Regions from separate parts of the Streptomyces sp. KL116D genome, predicted to be linked through region 3. Evidence: riboswitches for the same ligand, from Rfam matches in the RefSeq annotation. Region 3 holds a riboswitch; each other region holds the start of a gene.
What was found. A riboswitch is a leader RNA that binds a small molecule or an ion and turns the genes downstream of it on or off. The one in region 3 is predicted to bind cobalamin.
Positions count from the first base shown of each region.

Region 1: it holds a riboswitch for cobalamin, as region 3 does, so the genes downstream of both, RBJ77_RS24000 (5-methyltetrahydropteroyltriglutamate--homocysteine S-methyltransferase) here and RBJ77_RS14060 (CbtB-domain containing protein) in region 3, are expected to answer to the same signal.
Region 2: it holds a riboswitch for cobalamin, as region 3 does, so the genes downstream of both, RBJ77_RS47130 (HoxN/HupN/NixA family nickel/cobalt transporter) here and RBJ77_RS14060 (CbtB-domain containing protein) in region 3, are expected to answer to the same signal.

Region 1 covers NZ_JASERH010000059.1:5,088-9,661, forward strand. The annotation lists partial or broken gene RBJ77_RS23985 (5-methyltetrahydropteroyltriglutamate--homocysteine S-methyltransferase) at 1-359, opposite strand, end outside; gene RBJ77_RS23990 (hypothetical protein) at 313-1,164, opposite strand; gene RBJ77_RS23995 (hypothetical protein) at 1,169-1,522, opposite strand; partial or broken gene RBJ77_RS24000 (5-methyltetrahydropteroyltriglutamate--homocysteine S-methyltransferase) at 1,623-2,021, opposite strand; cobalamin riboswitch at 2,219-2,440, opposite strand; gene RBJ77_RS24005 (NUDIX domain-containing protein) at 2,529-2,813, shown strand; gene RBJ77_RS24010 (hypothetical protein) at 3,154-3,486, shown strand; gene RBJ77_RS24015 (hypothetical protein) at 3,879-4,055, opposite strand; gene RBJ77_RS24020 (hypothetical protein) at 4,174-4,574, opposite strand, start outside.
Region 2 covers NZ_JASERH010000127.1:13,064-17,637, forward strand. The annotation lists gene RBJ77_RS47110 (class I SAM-dependent methyltransferase) at 1-40, opposite strand, end outside; gene rho (transcription termination factor Rho) at 375-1,505, shown strand; gene RBJ77_RS47120 (GNAT family N-acetyltransferase) at 1,537-2,028, shown strand; gene RBJ77_RS47125 (inorganic diphosphatase) at 2,103-2,609, shown strand; cobalamin riboswitch at 2,682-2,898, shown strand; gene RBJ77_RS47130 (HoxN/HupN/NixA family nickel/cobalt transporter) at 2,929-4,044, shown strand; gene RBJ77_RS47135 (CaiB/BaiF CoA transferase family protein) at 4,143-4,574, shown strand, end outside.
Region 3 covers NZ_JASERH010000035.1:188,909-193,482, reverse strand. The annotation lists gene RBJ77_RS14075 (PucR family transcriptional regulator) at 144-1,241, shown strand; gene RBJ77_RS14070 (histidine phosphatase family protein) at 1,238-1,828, shown strand; gene RBJ77_RS14065 (CbtA family protein) at 1,829-2,593, opposite strand; gene RBJ77_RS14060 (CbtB-domain containing protein) at 2,616-2,837, opposite strand; cobalamin riboswitch at 2,875-3,012, opposite strand; gene RBJ77_RS14055 (methylmalonyl-CoA mutase family protein) at 3,161-4,574, shown strand, end outside.

The sequences.
Region 1 (4,574 bases), on a different contig from region 3:
TGTGAGCGCGCCGCCTCCAGGCTGATCACGTCCGCGTCGAGATCGTCGATCGCCTGCACGATGTCGCCGAACTCGGCGTAGCACATGCGCGTGTGGATCTGCGTCTCCGGCCGCACGCCGGCAGTGGTGACCCGGAACGCCTCGGTGGCCCAGGCCAGGTAGTCGGCGTGGTCGGCGGCGCGCAGCGGGAGGGTCTGCGCAGCGCGGGCTCGTCGACCCTGGATGACCGAAGTGCCGTTCGCCTCCAGGTCGTTGACCTCGTCGCGCAGGGCGAGGGCGACCTGGCGCGCGGTGTCGCCGAGGGGCTGGTCGTCACGGACGAACGACCAGGCGAGCATGGTGACCGGCCCGGTGAGCATGCCCCTGACGGGGCGGCCCGTCAGGGGACTGCGCGTACGCGGTCCAGCGCACCGTCATCGGCTCGGGCCGGGAGATGTCGCCGGCCAGGACCGGCGGGCGGACGTAGCGGGTGCCGTAGGACTGCACCCAGCCGGCCTGCAGGGCGAGATAGCCGGTGAGCCGCTCGGCGAAGTACTGCACCATGTCGTTGCGTTCGGGCTCGCCGTGCACGAGGACGTCGATGCCGGTCTTCTCCTGGAAGGAGATGACGTCGCGGATCTCGGTCCTGATGCGTTCCTCGTAGCCCGCGGTGTCGATGCGGCCGGACCTCAGGTCGGCGCGCGGTGCGCAGTTCGGTGGTCTGCGGGAAGGAACCGATCGTGGTGGTCGGCAGCAGCGGCAGATCGAGGTGGGCGCGCTGGGCGGCGGCCCGCTCCGCGGGTGGGCCTGGGCGCGCCGGGTGTCGGCCTCGGTGACGGCCAGCGGCGCGGGCCCGGACGGCCGGGTCGCGGGTGATCGGGGAGGCGGCGCGGGAGGACAGGGCGGCCCGGTTGACGGCGAGTTCGGCGGTGATCGCGTCGGTGCCCTGGGCGAGGCCCTTGGCGAGCGTGGCGATCTCGGCGGTCTTCTGCCGGGCGAAGGCCAGCCAGCGCAGGATCTGCGGATCGATGTCGCGCTCCAGCGACGCGTCCAGGGGGACGCAGGAGCGAGGAAGAGGCGGCCACGTCGACCCGGTCGGCGAGGCCCAGCAGGTGCCGAGCGTGGCGAGGACTGCTCCAGGTCGTTGACCCAGATGTTGCGGCCGCTGACGACCCCGGCGACCAGGCGCTTAGCCGGGCAGTCCGCCGACGGCGGCGAGAGCGTCGAGGTTGGCGGCGGCCGCTTCGGGTGAAGTCGAGGGCGAGTCCGTCGACCGGGGACGCCTGGCGAGGACGGGCAGGGCGTCGCCGAGGCGGTCGAAGTAGCTGGCGACCAGGAGCTTGGGCCCGGTCGGTGAGGGCACCGAGATCAGCGGTAGAGCGCGCGCGGCGGCGTTGAGTTCCGCGGGGGTGCGGTCCTGGACCAGGGCGGGCTCGTCGAGTTGCACCCACTCGGCGCCCGCCGCGCGCAGGTCGGCGAGGACCTCGGCGTAGACGGGCAGCAGCCGGTCCAGGAGGGTCAGCGGGTCGAAGTCGGCGGCCACACCGGGGGCGGGCTTGGCGAGGGGAGGGAGGTACGTGACCGCCGACCAGGACCGGCCGGGCGACCAGTCCGAGGGCCAGGGCCTCCTTGAGTTCCGCGACCTGCTTCGTGGAGTCGGCCGTGAAGACGGTGCCGGGCCCCAACTCGGGCACCAGGTAGTGGTAGCTGGTGTCGAACCACTTGGTCATCTCCAGCGGCGCGACGTCCCGCGTGCCGCGGGCCATCGCGAAGAGGCCGTCCAGGGCGTCGGCGTCCACGGCGGCCCGGTGGCGTTCGGGGATCGCACCGACCATCACGGTCGTGTCGAGGACGTGGTCGTAGAGGGAGAAGTCGCCGGTGGGGACTTCGGTGATCCCGGCGGCGGCCAGTTCCTGCCAGTTGGTGCGGCGCAGGCCGGCGGCGGTGGCCCGGAGGGCGTCGGAGGTGACGCGGCCCTTCCAGTAGCCCTCGACGGCCTTCTTGAGCTCGCGGTTCTGGCCCCGGCGCGGGTAGCCGTACACGGTGGCCCGTGCCGCCGCGGCTGCGTCCTGGTGGTCACGGAGATCTCCTTCGAGAGACGTATCCCTGGGGGTCCCGAGGACCTGTACGCACGAAGGAGTGACACGGACGGCGGTGCGCTCGCGCCGGGATGGCGCGGTCGTCCGCCTGATGTGTACGCCGACCCGCCCACGAGGTCACTGGGATGTCCGTGCGCGTCGTACGCCCACGGGCAGGTGGCAGGTCTTCGGACTCGTGAGCACGTCCATCCGACCGGACGGACTCCTAGTGGCCGTCGCTTCCCAGATCCCTTGCCGGGACCCAGTGCGTATGACGGCGGTCGTTCTCACTCACCGCTGCGGCAGTCCCGGAATTCCACCGGGTTCCCTCTCTGCGACGCCCTGTCCGGCTGACAGGGCGAACCAGCTGCGGGAGCCACCTTATGGGTTCGCGGTCGAGGATCGCTGGGTCGTCCGGAATCAGGAGGGTGAAGTGAGACACGTCGACGGGTGGCGGCGCAGGAGGCCGGGGTGCGCGGAAGGCTGATCGGGCCTGCACAATGCAGGGATGGATCATGCAGTCATGAAGGTCGTCGCGGCGGCCGTGGTCGAGGACAGGAAGCTGCTCGTCGTGAGCAAGCAGGCAGCGCCGGACGTCTTCACATTCCGGGTGGCAAGCCCGAGGCCGGAGAACAGCCCGAAGAGACCCTGGAACGGGAGTTGCGGGAAGAACTGGGTGTAGAGCTGCGGACACGCTCGAACATCTCGCGGTGGTGGAGGAGACGGCAGCGCTGGAAGGCGTGCCCATGCAGCTGACCGTGTTCTCCCGGGCGACGCTGATCGGTGACCCGGTCCCCCGCGGCCGAGCTGGCGGCCCTTCGCTGGACCGACGGCCGGGACGCGGGCCTGCGGGTTGGCGCCGGCCGTCGAGCACCACCTGCTGCCGTTGCTGCGCCGCCAGGAGTGCTTCGGGACGTCCAGCGGCGGGTGACACGGGCCGAGGGGGTGCCGGCGGGTGACACGGGCCGAGGGCGTGCTGCGTGAAAGCGAACAACGCCAACAGTCGTCGCGACCTCCCGCCAGACTGGAGCGGCGCACGAGGTCGTCCGACCGAGAGGCGCAGCGGCGGCACGAGGCGCGACAGAGAGTTTCGATCATGGCTGACTTCATCCGCACGGGGAGACTGTTCCGGATCGTCCGGTCTGATCCGTCCCACCGGCAGCTCTTCCTGCAGAGCAGCGACGACGGCGGACCGACCACCACGCGCATCGAGATATACACGCATTACGTGGAGCTGATGCTCCTTCAGCCCGTCTACGGCAACGGTCTCCACATCCGGCGCGCCGCCTCCGGGGAGTTCGCCGTGCTGCAGGAGCGGCACTGGCTGGATCCGGCCGACGCCGAGTACACGTGGATGCTGGAGCCTGACGGGGACAGCGCTTCGTCATCGGGGGCATCCCGAGCTGGCGCGAGGCGGAGTACGAGCTGATGGGCGACCGGGAATTCCTGTTCGACTGGTCCAAGCCGTGGCCGCCGGACTTCCCGGTGGAGACGGGCCACGTCCTCTGACCCGCCCCGCCACGGGGCCTGGGTTCCCTGCCTGGTGGGGCCTTCTCGGTCTGCTCGGTCGGTGGCCGGCATCCACCGGTCGGGCTCACTCGTACCGGTAGTTGAGCGACTCTGCCTCCGCCCGCTCGACGTCGGCGATCGTCAGCCCCGGCCGGCGCAGCAACGACTTGGGGCGTTCTGCGGGTGTCCAGACGCTCGTTGCCGGTCGCGTCCGGTATCGCCACCGTCCGTGCGTCGAGGACGGAGGCGAACCCGGCGGGGCCGCCGCGCGGGGGAGACGTCGCAGGGTGCCCTCGGCGTCCGTGTCGGCGATCAGGGCCAGCGACGAGGCAGGCGATCAACTGCCGGGTATGGTCGGTGAGTTCGGTCATCTGCTTCCGGTACGGCCGCGTCGCTGGGCGCCGCGTAGGTCTGGCGCAGCGTCTCGTGGTCGGGCACCGCGTCGAGGAGGAGCGAGTCGAAGGCGCTGCGGGCCAGGGAGGTCGTCATGCCTCTGGCCCTAGAGTGGGGCCGATGGCTCCTGGCGGGTGGGTGGCCTCCCGACGTGGAGACCGGAGGGTGGGGGCTGAACACCATCGCCGGCGCACAACCCGCCAACTCGCCGCCTTTAGGTTCGGCCCGGTTCGGCCTGGCCCGGCGCCCGTGCCTCGGCTACCCGGCGATGTAGCCGACCTCGGATGGCGCGACGACGCGCCCCACAGCACGTGCCCGGTGTCCGGGCGGCCGCGCAGGTGCAGATCGAAGAAGGCCCGCACGGTCGCCCGCACGCCGGCCACCGCCCGGTCGGCGGGGATCGCGCCGATCTGCAGCGTGTCGCGGACCGGCTCCGGGGACCTGCGGGGGCGAGCGCCACGATGTCGGTGAAACAGTTGTGGTCGGCGTCCGCGAGGCGAAGGCAGCGGCGCCAGTCGCTCAGGTGCGCCCAGAACGGGGGCCAGGACCCGTCCTGCTGGTTCAGTCCGTCGTGGACGACCGTGTCCATGAGCAGGAACGGCCGGTCGAGGCCGT
Region 2 (4,574 bases), on a different contig from region 3:
CGGCCAGCTCGCGGAGGGTGGGGCCCTGGGGTGTGAACATGGCGGATCAGCATAGTGACGGCGGTCGGCCGAAATCCGGTCTTGCCGCGCACCGGGGGTGTGGTGGTACTCTCGCTGTGGCACGTGTGTACGCCCCTTCTGAGGCGCCGGTGCCGATCCACCTCTCTCAGCGCAGGACCTCCCGCCGCTCTCCGGCCGGTGTCACCGCGCGCATCGTTCCTGGTCAGCAGGTTTCGACGGGCTCTTGCCCGGCTTGCCCCCAGGCCCTCTCCCGGCCACCGAGCGTGACACATCCGCTCCCTCCAGTCGCCGGATTCCCCACCCCTTCCCTGCCCGCGTACGACACGACGTCCGCGAAAGGACCGTGACCGACCATGACCACCACCTTCGAACCCCCCACCACCACAGCACCCCCCAAGGCGCCCGTCCGCGCCGCCGGCATCCTGGACACCGGCGCCAACGGGAACGGATTCCTGCGGACGGGAGACCTGCTCCCCACTCCGGACGACGTCCAGGTCCCCGCCCGGCTCATCCGCCAACTCGGCCTGCGCAAGGGCGACTTCGTCACCGGAGTGTGCGGGCGGCCGCACACGCTCACCGAGGCCGAACCCGTCGGCGGCGCCCGCACCCGGCCGCACTTCGCCGACCTCACCCCTCTCCACCCCGCCGAACGGCTGCGCCTGGAGAGCCCGGTGAGCGGGCTCACGGGCCGCGTCGTCGACCTGTTCGCGCCCGTCGGCAAGGGGCAGCGCGGCCTGATCGTCGCGCCCCCGAAGACCGGCAAGACGGTGCTGCTGCAGCAGCTCGCGGCGGCGGTCGCCGTCAACCACCCCGAGGCCCACCTCATGGTGGTGCTCCTCGACGAGCGGCCCGAGGAGGTCACCGACATGCGGCGCTCCGTGCGCGGCGAGGTGCTCGCCTCGACGTTCGACCGCCCGGCCAAGACCCATGTCGCGCTCGCCGAACTCGCCGTGGAGCGCGCCAAGCGCCTCGTCGAGCAGGGCCGCGACGTGGTGATCCTGCTCGACTCGATCACCCGGCTGTGCCGCGCCCACAACAACGCCTCCGCCAAGGGCGGCCGCACGCTGTCCGGCGGCGTCGACGCGGCGGCGCTGCACGGCCCGAAGCGACTGTTCGGCGCGGCGCGCAACACCGAGGAGGCGGGGTCGCTGACCATCCTGGCGACGGCCCTCGTCGACACCGGGTCGCGCGCCGACGACTACTTCTTCGAGGAGCTCAAGAGCACCGGCAACATGGAGCTCCGCCTCGACCGCACCCTTGCCAATCACCGCGTCTTCCCGGCCGTCGACATCACGCCGTCGGGCACGCGCCGCGAGGAACTCCTGCTGCCCGCCGCCGAGTCGGCCGCGGTCCGCGGCCTGCGCCGCGCCCTGCAGAGCCGCGACGGCCAGTCCTCGTACGAGGCGCTGCTCGACAAGCTGCGGCACTCCCCGGACAACGCCGCGTTCCTGCGACAGGTGCATTCGACGGTCCCCACGGGGTGACCACACCCCCGGGATGCGTAATACTCGTCCTATGACTTCGAGCATTACACGTCCGGGGCGGGGCCCGGCCGTGGCGATCCGTCCGGCCACCGCGCGCGACGCCAAGCGCCTCACCCGGCTCGTCCGCGGCTCCCGCGCCTACGAAGGCCCGTACGCGGCGATGGTCGAGGGGTACCGGGTGGGCCCGGACTACATCGAGACGCACCGCGTGTTCGTGGCGGTGGACACGGCCGACGACCGGGTCCTCGGTTTCTACGCGCTGGTCCTCGCGCCGGCCGAGCTGGACCTGATGTTCGTCGCGGACGCGGCGCAGGGGCTCGGCATCGGCCGGCTGCTCGTCGCGCACATGCGGACCGAGGCGCAGGCGGCCGGTCTCGACCGGGTCCGTGTCGTCTCGCACCCGCCCGCCGAGGGCTTCTACCGCAGCATGGGCGCGCGGCGCACGGGCACCGCGCCCGCGCGCCCGCCGGCCGTCGCCTGGGACCGGCCCGAACTCGAATTCGTCATTCCCCCCGCCGCCTGAGGGGTTCCGCCCTCGCCGCGCACGGCGCACACTCGGGTCCAACGAGCGGGCAGCAATGGGGCAAGGAGGCCACATTGGGCGGCAGTGACGCGCGCGACGAGGCGTTCGACGTGATCGTGGAGATCCCGCAGGGCTCCCGCAACAAGTACGAGATGGACCACGAGTTGGGCCGGATCCGGCTCGACCGGATGCTGTTCACGTCGACCCAGTACCCCGCCGACTACGGCTACGTCGACGGCACGCTCGGCGGCGACGGCGACCCGCTGGACGCGCTCGTGCTGACCGGCGACGCCACGTTCCCCGGCTGCACCATCGAGTGCCGGGCGATCGGCATGTTCGTGATGAGCGACGAGAAGGGCCCGGACGAGAAGATCCTCTGCGTCCCCGCGCACGACCCGCGGCACGCGTCGGTCCGGGACATCGAGGACATCCCCGAGTTCGACCGGCTGGAGATCACCCACTTCTTCGAGGTCTACAAGGACCTGGAGCCCGGCAAGTCGGTGGACGGCTCCCACTGGGAGGGCCGGGACATGGCGTACGAGGAGATCAGGCGGGCCCGGAGCAGGTCCGGCGGCCGGTGACGCCCGGCTCGCCCCCGATGTGATCTTGCCTACCCGTACGGGGTCCGGCTGCGCGGGCGGCGCCCGGGCCGCCTAGGGTGGGCGGGCCGTGGTGTTCGGGAAGACCGGTGACAGCCCCTCAGGGGGCCGAGTCCGGAGCGGCCCTCGCCACTGTGATCGGGTTCCGGACCCCCAGGTCCGGAGCGCACCGCTCCACCCGTGCCACTGGCTGCCGCCCGGCAGCTGGGAAGGCAGGAGCGGCGGCGCACGCCCGTAAGCCAGGAGACCGGCCACGGCATCTCACGAAGTGATCCACGAGGTGCTGGAGCGTGACCGCCGTATGACCCTGTCCGCGAACTCCCCCGCGCGGCCCACCGGGCCGAACCCCGACTTCCGCTGGCGCCGTGAGGACACCGTGCGCACCGCGGGCCTCATGGCCGTGATCCTGGCCCTGCACGTCGTCGCCTTCGGCGTGCTCTTCCTGCTCGTCGTCCCCGGCCACTACGAGGTCGACGACAAGGCGTTCGGCATCGGCCTGGGCGTCACCGCGTACACCCTCGGCATGCGGCACGCCTTCGACGCCGACCACATCGCCGCCATCGACAACACCACCCGCAAGCTGATGGCGGACGGCAAGCGTCCCGTCTCGGTCGGCTTCTGGTTCGCGCTCGGCCACTCCAGCGTGGTCGTCGCGATGGCGGCGCTCGTCGCCGGCGGCGCGGCCCTGGCCGGCACGCTCATGGACGACGACTCGCGCGCCCACCAGGCGCTGGGCGTCGTCGGGACGACGGTCTCCGGGACGTTCCTCTACCTCATCGCCGCGCTCAACCTCGTCGCCCTGGCCGGCATCCTGAAGGTGTTCAGGTCGATGCGCGCGGGATCCTACGACGAGACGGAGCTCGAACAGCACCTGGATTCCCGGGGGTTCATGAACCGCGTGCTCGGCCGCTTCACCCGGTCCATCACCCGGCCCGGGCAGATGTACCCGCTCGGCTTCCTCTTCGGCCTCGGCTTCGACACCGCGACCGAGGTGACGCTGATGGTGATGGCGGGCAGCGGCGCGGCGGCGGGTCTGCCCTGGTACGCGATCCTGTGCCTGCCGCTGCTGTTCGCCGCGGGCATGAGCCTGTTCGACACCCTCGACGGCACCTTCATGAACTTCGCCTACCAGTGGGCGTTCGCCAACCCGGTGCGCAAGGTGTTCTACAACCTCACCATCACGGGCCTGTCGATCGCGGTCGCGTTCTTCATCGGCACCATCGAACTCGTCGGCGTGCTGCACGAGAAGCTCGACCTGACGGACGCGGTGACCGGCTGGATCGCCGCACTCGATCTCGACAACGTCGGCTACGTCATCGTCGGCCTGTTCGTCGTCGTGTGGGCGGCGGCGATCGCCTACTGGCGCCTGGCCAAGGTCGAACAACGCTGGTCGGCGCGGCTGGCCGACGGCGCCTAGCGCCACGGGGGCGCCGGTGGCCGAGGGCGGCCGCGCCACGCCGGTCACCGTCGCATACGGTGCACGACGACACGCCGTACGAGCACGGAGGATGCCCCATGGCCGCCGCCCACCTGCCCCTCGCGGGCATCACCGTCGTCAGTCTCGAACAGGCGGTGGCGGCGCCGTTCGCCACCCGGCAGCTGGCCGATCTGGGCGCGCGGGTGATCAAGGTGGAGCGGCCCGGCGAGGGCGACTTCGCGCGCCGCTACGACGAGACGGTGCACGGGCAGTCCAGTCACTTCGTGTGGCTGAACCGCTCGAAGGACTCGGTGACGCTCGACGTGAAGACGCCCGGCGGCCGTGAGGTCCTGGAGCGGCTGCTGGCCGGCGCCGACGTCTTCGTGCAGAACCTCGCGCCGGGCGCGGCGTCCCGACTCGGCCTGTCCGCGGGCGAGTTGGCCGAGCGCCACCCGTCCCTCGTGGTCTGCGACATCTCCGGCTACGGCGCGGACGGGCCGTGGTCCGACCGCAAGGCCTACGACCTGCTC
Region 3 (4,574 bases):
TGATGAGGTAACGACACAGGGATCATGGTGCCCCCCGCCGGTGGGCGGCCGTGGCGCATCGGCTAAGAAGACGTCAGGACGACGGCAGACGACGGCGGACGACGGCGGACGACGTCGGGGCCAGGACGACGACAGGGGTGGAGATGGCGCCGCAGGAGGACGTCCCCGCGGAGTTCCTGGACGGGTTCGCCCGGGTGGTGGCGGACGCCTCGGCCACCGGCCGGCGGCTGACCCGGGACGAGCTCGACGGGCGCCGCGCGCTGGGCGAGCGGGCCGCGGAGAAGGGGCTCGGCCTGCGCGATCTGGTGGCCGCGCACCTGGCGCAGCTGCGTACGGACACGGTCGGCGCCCGCGCCGGGCTCGACAGCGTCGTCACGGTCGGCGCCCAGGCGCTCGACGCGTTCGCCGAGGGCTACGAGCGGGCGCAGCGGCTCACCATGCGGCAGGAGGAGGCGGCCCGCCGCGACTTCATCGACGATCTGCTCTACGGCCGCAGCGACCTGGGCCAACTCGCCGAGCGGGCCGAGCGGTTCGGGCTGCGGCTGTCGTCCGGGCACGCCGTCGCGGTGGCCCGTGGGCCGGTCGCGTACGAGGAGGGCGGCGCGGTGTCCCGCGAGGTCGAGCGGGCGGTGATCGCCCGCTTCGGCAACCGGCACATCCTGCTGACCGCCAAGGACGGCCGGCTGGTCTGCATCGCCCCCGGCGACCAGCAGAAGGTCCTCGCCCACTTCGCCGAGCAGGCGTGCGCCGCGGGCGAGGGCGTCCAGGTCGCCGTCGGCCGCCCGCAGTCGGGCCCAGGCGGCGTCGTCCAGTCGTACGAGGAGGCGCTCAACGCGCTGGACCTGGCCGCCCGCCTCGATCTGGACGCCCCGGTGCTGCGCGCCGCCGACCTGCTCGTCTACCCGGTGCTGACCCGCGACCGGCAGGCGATGGCCGACCTCGTCCAGCACACGCTCGGCCCGCTGCGCGGGGCGCGGGGCGGGGCGCAGCCGCTGCTCGACACGCTCACGGCCTACTTCGACTCCGGCTGCGTGTCCGCCGAGGCCGCCCGCCGGCTGACCCTGAGCGTGCGCGCGTTCACCTACCGCCTGGCCCGCATCCACCAGCTCACCGGCGCCGACCCGGCCGACCCGGTGCACCGCTACGCGCTGCAGACCGCGGTGATCGGCGCCCGGCTCCTCGACTGGCCGGGCCCCGCACCCGTCCACCCGCCCGCCCCGTCCCCGAGGAGTCCGTCGTGACCCGACGCGTCCTGTTCGTCTCCCCCGCCATGAACGCCTCGCTGCGCCAGGCCCGGTTCGACGACGGGGCCGCGCTCGACGCGTCGGGGCGGGACGCCGCGCGGGCGGCGGCCGGAGCGCTGGTGACGGGCGCGGGCGCGCCGGCCGTCACGTCGGGCAGCAGGCGCTGCCGCGAGACCGCCGAGGCCCTCGGTCTCGACGCGTCGGCCGCGCCGGACGGACTGGCCGCCCAGGACATGGGGCGCTGGCGGGGCAGGACGCTCGCGGAGGTGACCGGGGCCGAACCGCTGGACGTCGCGCGGTGGCTCGACGATCCGGAGTTCGCGCCCGGTGGCGGGGAGTCGGTGGCCGGTGTGTGCGCCCGGGTGGCGCGGTGGCTCGACGCGCTGGCGGACGACGCGCAGGTGGTCGCCGTCGTGGAGCCCGAGGTGGTGCGCGCGGCCGTGGTGCACGCGCTGGGCGCGCCCGTGTCGGCGTTCTGGCGCTGCGACGTCGCGCCGCTGACGGCCACCGGGCTGAGCGGCCGGGGCGCACGCTGGAACGTGCGCCTCGGAGGACCGCTCAGCCCCGCGGATCCGTCGGACTGATCACCGGCCGGCCGGTACCGCCGGTGCGGCCGGGACCGCGGCCGGCTTCGGCTGGAGCAGGCGCTGGGCCAACTCCCCGAAGATCAGGCCGAATCCGCTCCACAGGGTGACCTGGATGGCCAGCGCGGAGAGCCGGAAGCGCCACAGCAGGGTGGCGGGGAAGTGCTCGGGCACGTCGTTGACCACGGGCAGGACGGCGAAGGCGATGCCCGTCACGACGACGAAGCCCAGCACGCCGGCCAGCGTGGCGTAGTACGTCCCGATCCGCGGGGCGAGCCGCTTGCCGAGGACGGTGGCGCCGGTCGCGAGGAGCACGCTGAGCAGGATCATCAGGAAGTAGAGGGTGGTCCGCTTGCCGATGGTGTCGGGGTTGCCGACGGCGGGCGGAGTGGCCGGGTACTTCAGGTACGGCACGACGTACACGGCCAGCAGTGCGCAGCCGGACAGCAGCAGCGCGGTCGCCCGCGGACCGAACCGGCCGGCGCGGCCGAGGGCGAAGCAGTAGGCGAGGGCGGCGATGCCGCCGAAGGCGACGCCGTAGACGAGCATGCCGGTGGCGAGGCCGGCCGTGGACTGCAGGCTCCGGGAGACGAGTTCGGCCTCCTCGCCGCCGTGCGAGTGGGCCGCGTGGGCCTCCTCGAAGCCGATGGCGCCGTCGACGCTGGGCTCGCCGAGCCAGTAGGCGATGACCAGGGCGAGCACGCCGGCCGCCAGGCCGGCGAGCATGCCCCGAACGAGCAGGTTGCGTACGGTGGTTGAGTTCATGAGCGCGCGACGTCCCTCTGGATCAGTGGCAGGGGAAGCCGAGCAGGTGGCGTGCGTCGTGCACCCATTCATGGACCCCCGCGCCACTGAACACGGAGGTGGCGCCCTGTTCGGCGCCGACGAAGTACAGCAGGACCAGCATCAGGATGCCGAAGAAGGCGGCCCAGGGGGCGATGACCTTCAGCGGGAGTTTGGCCGGCAGGACCGGCGTGGTGGCGGTCGGCTGGGCGACAGGCTGCGCCATGGCAGTGCCTCCTTGGGAGTTCGCGTCCCGTTTCGTTGGTGCACATGACGACCGTCACGGGTCTGACTCACGAGGAGCCCGGGGGCTCGTCGTTCACAGTGGCGCGACCGTGCCGGACTCTCACCGGCTTCCGTCGACCGTCGTCGATAACGACATGACGCTACCGTGTGACGCGTCCATGGCCAAGACCGGGCGGACGGCGGGCCGGGGGCGCGCGGGGCCCGGGGACCGCTCATAGTCGCAACCGGCCGGGAAGCCAAGGCGAACAAGGTCACACGGGTCGGCTCTGCTGTCGCTGTAGTCATCTCCCCTAGCATCCGAGCATGACGGTCCTGCCAGACGACGGGCTTTCCTTGGCGGCCGAGTTCCCCGACGCGACGCACGAGCAGTGGCAGCACCTGGTCGCGGGTGTCCTGCGCAAGTCGGGCAAGGAACTCTCGGCGGCCGAGGCGGAAGACGCCTTGTCCACTCCGCTCGAGGACGGGCTGCGCGCCCGCCCGCTGTACACCTCCGGGGACGCGACCACGGTCGCCTCCGGCCTGCCCGGTTTCGCGCCGTTCGTGCGCGGCGGCCGGGCCGAGGGCAATGTCGTGGGCGGCTGGGACGTGCGCCAGCGGCACGCCGTCGCCGACGCCGCGGCGGTCCTCGCCGACCTGGAGAACGGGGTCACGTCGCTGTGGCTGACCGTGGGCGGCTCCGGCGGCATCCCCGTCGAGGCGCTGCCCACCGCGCTCGACGGCGTGCTGCTGGACCTCGCCCCGATCGTCCTGGACGCGGGCGCCGAGACCGCGGCCGCCGCCGACCGGCTGCTGCGGCTGTACGCGGACGCGGGCGTCGCCGACGACGCCGCGCGCGGCAACCTGGGCGCGGACCCGCTGGGCCACGAGGCGCGCACCGGCACCGGGTACGACGACGAGGCCGTCGTCGAGCTCGCCCGCCGGTGCACCGCACGCCACCCCGGCCTGCGGGCGCTGACCGTGGACGCGCTGCCGTACCACGAGGCGGGCGGTTCGGCCGCGCAGGAGCTGGGTGCGTCGCTGGCGACCGGGGTCGCCTATCTGCGCCTGCTGACGGCGGCCGGGCTGACGGTCCGGCAGGCGCTGGCGCAGCTGGAGTTCCGGTACGCGGCGACCGCCGACCAGTTCCTGACCATCGCCAAGTTCCGGGCGGCGCGCCGGCTGTGGGCGCGCGTCGCCGAGGCCTGCGGGGCGGCCGACGCGGGTGCGCAGCGCCAGCACGCGGTGACCTCGTCGGTGATGACGACGCGCCGCGACCCGTGGGTGAACATGCTGCGGACCACCATCGCCACGCTGGCGGCGGGCGTCGGCGGCGCCGATTCCGTGACGGTGCTGCCCTTCGACGACGCGCTGGGGCTGCCGGACGCGTTCGCGCGGCGGATCGCCCGCAACACCTCGACGATCCTCATCGAGGAGTCGCACCTGGCGCGGGTCATCGACCCGGCCGGCGGCTCCGGGTACGTGGAGCGGCTCACCGACGAACTCGCCCACGCGGGCTGGGAGTTCTTCCAGCTGATCGAGCGGTCCGGCGGTCAGGCGGCCGCCCTGCGCTCCGGTCTGGTCCGCGACCGGCTCGCCGAGACCTGGGCGGCGCGCAGCGCCCGCCTGGCCCAGCGGCGTGAACCGATCACCGGTGTCAGCGAGTTCCCGCACCTGGGCGAGAAGCCGGTGCGGCGCGCCCCGGCGCCCGCGCCCCCGTCGGGCGGTCTGCCGCGGGTCC